One region of the Myxacorys chilensis genome, then DNA from elsewhere that is predicted to be linked to it. Evidence: riboswitches for the same ligand, from Rfam matches in the RefSeq annotation. Region 1 holds a riboswitch; the other holds the start of a gene.

The links. A riboswitch is a leader RNA that binds a small molecule or an ion and turns the genes downstream of it on or off. The one in region 1 is predicted to bind cyclic di-AMP.
Region 2: another riboswitch for cyclic di-AMP. It lies ahead of AC5JLB_RS24985 (universal stress protein); the one in region 1 lies ahead of ntrB (nitrate ABC transporter permease).

Annotation. Positions count from the first base shown of each region.
Region 1 is NZ_JCACKG010000005.1:14,301-17,419, reverse strand. Features, by position in the region: gene AC5JLB_RS00260 (ABC transporter substrate-binding protein) at 1-481, opposite strand, end outside; gene ntrB (nitrate ABC transporter permease) at 542-1,393, opposite strand; cyclic di-AMP (ydaO/yuaA leader) riboswitch at 1,475-1,635, opposite strand; gene ahcY (adenosylhomocysteinase) at 2,243-3,119, shown strand, end outside.
Region 2 is NZ_JCACKG010000242.1:16,279-19,397, reverse strand. Features, by position in the region: gene AC5JLB_RS24990 (hypothetical protein) at 1-287, opposite strand, end outside; gene AC5JLB_RS24985 (universal stress protein) at 631-1,281, opposite strand; cyclic di-AMP (ydaO/yuaA leader) riboswitch at 1,413-1,568, opposite strand; gene AC5JLB_RS24980 (hypothetical protein) at 1,992-2,264, opposite strand; gene AC5JLB_RS24975 (DMT family transporter) at 2,489-3,119, opposite strand, start outside.

The DNA of each region.
Region 1 (3,119 bases):
AGGGACGCAACCCAAAGTTCCACATGTTCCGGTTCATCGTCATCGCATTGCCGTGGCGGTGAATCACCATGCCTGCACATAAGGGAGCATGACGCGCTCCCTCTGCCCCAATTCGGGCGTTTGTCACTGCTCCAGACACGATAGGCGAGGCGTCTAAGCGCCCGAAAATCAATCCATCACGAGAGGTTGCCCAGCTTGCTTCACGATTCAAGCGCACGTTTAGCCCATATTTGTGAAAGAAGCCTTTTTTCCAGGCGATCGCAAAAGGAGCGCAGTCATTCACTGGTACATAGCCGACGGTGATATCTGGTTTTTCTAGCTCAGATGGTTTTACAACTTGCTCGATTGCCTTTGCTTCTTCAGTCAATCCAGCGGCAGATCGATCCGCACTGATATTGCAAGCTCCCAGCGCGACTGTTGTTGCAGTTGCACTCGCGCCCAGCAGAAACTCGCGCCTAGTCCAGGAGTTTTGGGTCGTCATAAGTTTTGAAATGCGGAGTAGGTTTGAAATGGAGGATGTAGCGGGTGATAGGAGCAGGGTTTATCCCTCTTTCGGAGTTCGGCGGTGAGTGATGAGCGCTTCAAGTTGCGCGATCGCGACATCCAGCAACAAGCCAGTAATACCAATCACAAACACCGCCAAAAACACCGAACTGAGATTCAAGCGGCTCCACTCATCCCAAACAAAAAAGCCGATCCCAACGCCGCCAGTTAGCATCTCTACCGCGACAATCACCAGCCAAGCGATCCCTAAACTAATTCGCAATCCGGTGAAAATGTAGGGCAAACTTGCAGGCAGAATGATTTTGTAAACCTGCCGCCACGACGGCATTTCTAACACTCGTGCTACGTCAAGATAATCTTTAGAAACACTGGAAACTCCTAAAGCGGTGTTAATGATGGTTGACCACAAAGAGGTAATGAAAATTACAAAAATTGCAGAGGGTTCCGCCAAATTAAAAATAGCGAGAGCGATCGGTAGCCATGCTAGAGGTGACACTGGCTTGAGAATCTGAATGATCGGATTGAGGGCCAGTAGCGCAGGGCGATACATGCCGATCAGAAAGCCGAGAGGAATTGCCACGACGGCCCCTAGCAGAAAGCCCAGCAAGACCCGTCGCAAACTCGCGAGTAACAGCCAACCAATTCCTAAATCACCTGCACCACCTTGATAAAACGGGTGCGTAATGAAGTCCAGATTATTAATAACTGCTTCATGAGGATACGGCATCAACTCATGCCGCAGCGAAGCAATTCCGTACCACAGTAGTAAAATTCCCAGAAATCCCAGTGCTGGATAGAGCACTGTATCTCGCAACAGAACAAGCTTTGTCCGCTTCCAAGTAGCCTGACTGAGGGCGACAAAGAGCGCCATTATGCTGAGTTGAACCATAATTCAGTGCTTTAAGGGTTGAGTTCAGTTATGCCAAACTGAGCAGTCTCAACAAGAGACACTGACGAGCCAAAAGCTCTTCAGTCCTCTCTCAATGCCGACGAAGTTAGCTGACGGGCTAGAGCTGGGAGATGCCCTCTAGGTAAAGTGCCATCACACAATGGCGTTCCTAGTTCGCCCCAAGAGTTGGTTCCTCCGCTTCAACCTTGCGAGCCTTATAGAGACTTGAACAACGCTGAATTAGGCTGACTGACTTCAGTTCAATCTCCGCGTAGAAGCAAAGATAGTTAAGGAAATTTAGCAAAGACGATCGCGATGCGTCAATCCCCCACAGGTTAAATTGGGCAGGTCTTAAAACACGCTGATTGAGACTACCGATTGAGCATTCTGTTTTAACTATTTTGATTACGAATAGATTATTCGCAGATTCTGAATAGTATTGAGAACGCTATTACTATATAAAGATTAACTCTTTCTACAATACATCTGTTAACTATTTCGTTAACAAGTAAGAATTGAATAGTCAAATTTTGTATTTCTGTTAAATCATAAAAGGACTTCAACGATTATATGAATGACTTTATGATGACTTGCTAGAGTTTGTGGACCGTTCTGTTAAATCGTCAATAAGCTTTGCTGCTCACCTTGACTTCAGAGGCGACTTCAATGCACTTTGTGTAGAGGAGTATTCCGAAGGAAGTACTTCTGCCTCTGATTTTGGCAAATCCTCTAAAAAACTTGAAGATCTCCGAGTTTTAGATGGCTTGTTTTGAAATTGCAGGCTAATTTGTTAAGAGGGATTTTACAGATCCCTATCTTTCATTTGATTTATCTAGAGGAATCGAATTCATGGTAGCGACTCCAGAGCGCTTGAAATACGAAGTCAAGGACATTTCTTTGGCTCCTCAGGGCAAGCAGCGAATTGAATGGGCTGGGCGTGAAATGCCTGTGCTGAAGCAAATTCGCGATCGCTTTGCGCAAGAGAAGCCGTTTGAGGGCATCCGACTCGTTGCTTGTTCTCATGTGACGACCGAGACTGCAAATCTCGCCATCGCCCTTAAAGCAGGCGGCGCGGACGCCCTTCTAATTGCCAGCAACCCATTGTCTACTCAAGATGACGTGGCGGCAAGCTTAGTCTCTGACTATGGCATTCCTGTTTTTGCCCTGAAAGGCGAAGACAATGCGACTTATCACAAGCACGTGCAAATCGCGCTTGATCACCGTCCGAATATCATTATTGATGATGGCTGTGACGTGGTTGCAACGTTAGTTCAACAGCGCAAGCATCAGCTTGAAGATATCATCGGAACCACTGAAGAAACGACGACTGGGATTGTTCGCCTCAAAGCGATGCTGCGCGATGGCGCACTGACCTTCCCAGCAGTCAACGTCAACGATGCAGAAACAAAGCATTTCTTTGATAACCGTTATGGGACGGGTCAGTCCACCCTAGATGGCATCATTCGGGCGACCAACATTCTGCTGGCGGGTAAAACCATTGTTGTTGCTGGCTACGGCTGGTGTGGCAAGGGTACAGCAATGCGGGCACGCGGCATGGGCGCTAACGTGATCGTGACTGAAGTCAACCCTGTTGCTGCGATCGAAGCGGTGATGGATGGTTTCCGAGTCATGCCGATGGATGTGGCCGCTACGAAAGGTGATATTTTCATCACCGTTACGGGCAACAAGCACGTGATTCGCGGAGATCACTTTGACTCGATGAAAG
Region 2 (3,119 bases), on a different contig from region 1:
GCTCGCTGAGTTGGTAATGGATTGTCAGTCAACTGTTGAGTCAATCGAATCCACTGCCGACGAATTAAATATGCCTTTTGGCGCTCCTCAGGGGATTTTGGGCAGACCAACGCCAAATCACCTATGGGTAACACTCGTTCACAATCTAAATCAAAGAAACTACCGACAGCGGCTCCAGGTCCGGCGAACTCAGCATGAAAGCGCTTATATAAGATTAAGCCGTTTCGTCTACGACTATTGACGATCAGCAACTGTCCCTTACTAAGCTGAGTCAGAATATCAGCCACTTTGCTTAAAGAATTACGATTTATGAAAAATGCCCCCCTATTCTATGGCATGGAACCAGAGAGCAAGAAGCTGTACGTGATGGAAATCAAAGCGTCTGATATACAACGTAATTTAGAGCGCTAGAGGGAGTTAGACATTCTCTCGCACTTATTCTTTCTACCCTGTGAAGTTCCTGAGTATTTCTGCAAGAAGTCTCATTTTTGATTTGTTGGCATTCGCCCCCTAATCTCCTAACTTCTAGAAAAGATAGACCTTAAACTTCCAGAAGTTAGGAGATTTGAAGAGTTTTTAGAACCTCTCTTAGAAGAGCAGAAAAAACGTAGAAGCGATGACTTAATGTTCTTAGGGGTCTTCTACATTCGATGGAATTCCTAGCACCGGGCATGGGAGTCGACGCAGTTGCTTGACCAATGAATGGTGTTTAGACTCACAGCCCAAGATCATCAGCGAGGCTGACTCAGACTCGACAACCGCTTTTAGCTCTTCAGCAACGGAGCCAAATCGCAAATGAGTTTTGAGAGAACCTCGCCACTCTTCTGCAAGACAACGCGCATGCCAAAGAATGCGATCGGCTTGCTCAAACACCTCCGCCATACTTGCTGGAGCCGATTGTAAGTCTACCTCTCGACATTCAGCAATGGCAGTTCCACCAGTCGCGCTGTGTCCTCCTACAGAGCGCTCTAAGTCGCAGTAGGGTCGGCTAGGCTGCAAATCTGCCAGTCTTTGCATCCATTCGTCGATCACGTAGACCACTTGTACAGTCACTTGTTTCCCCGTAGCTAAGCGGGTTTGATGAGCAATCCATAAGGTCAGATCCAGCGCCGTCTGACTGCGAGGCGAGTGAGAATAACCAACAACTAGATTAATTTCTGAGCTTGAAGCGTTGTGGGAACCTACAGGCGATTTTGCTTGCGGCAAGAGCAACATCTGGTTGACCAAATCAGTGCAACCCAGCGTGTCCTGAAGCCGTGCCAGCATTGACAAAATATTCACGATAACAAACCTCTCCTAACGACGGTGTGCGAGAGGTGGGTCGGGCCAAGCTACCGGTGTCACTATAAGCTGACACCTGTCACTCCCAGGAGACCACAACGACTACTGCACTGGGCAGTACAAGTCTTGGGCACTCCTCCCATTGCCGACGGAGTTAGCTGACGGGCTAAGACTGGAAGGTGTCTCTCTCAAACGCAGAGAAGTTTGACCTAAACCTCAAAACGCTTAAAATTCGCCCCAGAAAAATTGGTTCCTCCGCTTGAATTTGAACTTGGAGCTTTACCCCATTGCTCGATTCAGATTAGGCTACCCACAAAGAAACTGAGAAATTGACGCTAAGACATTCCACTATGAGAATGTATCAGATTTAAGAATTAAGAAGATGTGCCAGAATTTAAGCTCGGCAATTTGATTCTAAATCCGCTAATAACCAACTTATTACAGGTCAAGGTGTGAGAACTGCTATCTGCAAAACAAAACCACTCCAGATCATGAATTTGCTCAACTGATAAGTCACCCTAAACTAGTATATCAGTGCATTCCAACTCTGCGGTTCTTTATAAACTGTGATTTTTCATAAATAAAAATTAAGTAGTCGTCTACGCTACTTTTTAGTCTAGAAAAGACTACTGATAGAAAATTCTTAATATTTTTCACAGATAGATTCTTACAAGCTAGAAAAACGGGGTTAGCTTACTGAAAGCTTTGTCCTAAGCTGCTTGCTGAGCATTAGTTGTCTCAAGCATACGTTGGTAGAGACGTGCCGTTTTTGTGGAGCGCTTGAGCTTGCCTAAAAGTTCTAAGTAAGCGAAGGGAAGCACAATAGGCCAAAGCATTGTTGCGATCGCAATGACAAACCAAGATGTTTTTCTTTCTTCATCAGACATTTCTTCATCGCGGCGGAAGAAAGCCATCCAAGCGGAAAACAAAATCGGCATTACTAGAAGATAAAAGCCAACCGGGAGTAGGAACAGGGTCTGCATAACCAACATCTCAATGAAAGTCCAACGTTCGATCCGAAGCTTTTGTGAGAGGCATTTAGCTAATTCGCCTTGATGTACAAAATACTAGGTTATTCAGGTCTTTCTCATTGGCATAAATACCGAAGCATGAGACGGGGAGTTGCAAAAGCACGTGAATATACTAAGTCTTTTTTTGTTTGTTTTATTACTCTTCGTACAGAACGTAATAGCTGTAGTTTTGTAAGTTACGCTCTGCTAAACAATAAACTCACACCTGCTAAAGCAATCAAGACACCAATCACTGATCGAATACTAACGCGATCGCCCAACATTCGAGTGAGCGGAATAACGAACAACGGGCTGGTGCTGGTGAGGGCTTGAGCGACTCCAGTAGGAGCAAATTTAAGCGAGATTTGCTGGAGCCAAACTCCCAAATAGGTGCTAACGAAAGCAGTTCCAGCAACAACGAAAAAGAGGCTTTGAGAGCGCAATGGTTTAACGATTTCATGAGACTGCTTTTGTGCCACACCCCAAATCAATAGCACTATTGTTCCGCCAATTAAGCGAATTAACGTACTCCACAATGGGTCAACATCAGAGTCGATAAAGGCAAATCGAGAGAGGACAGCACCAATCGCTTGTCCTACAGCAGCAAGCAACCCAAATAAAGCACCGCGCCTGATTTGATAAGACGGTTCTGTTGATTCAGGAAGGCGCTCAAGAACAACCCAAATTACTCCTGTTAAAATCATCACAATTCCGAACCAGGATTGTGATGAGAGTCTTTCTTGTAAAAAAACCAGCGCTAAAAGGGCAGCGATCGCAGGCGCGAGGGTTTCAAATAGGAGAGTACGTCGCGCGCCAATCGAGTTGAGT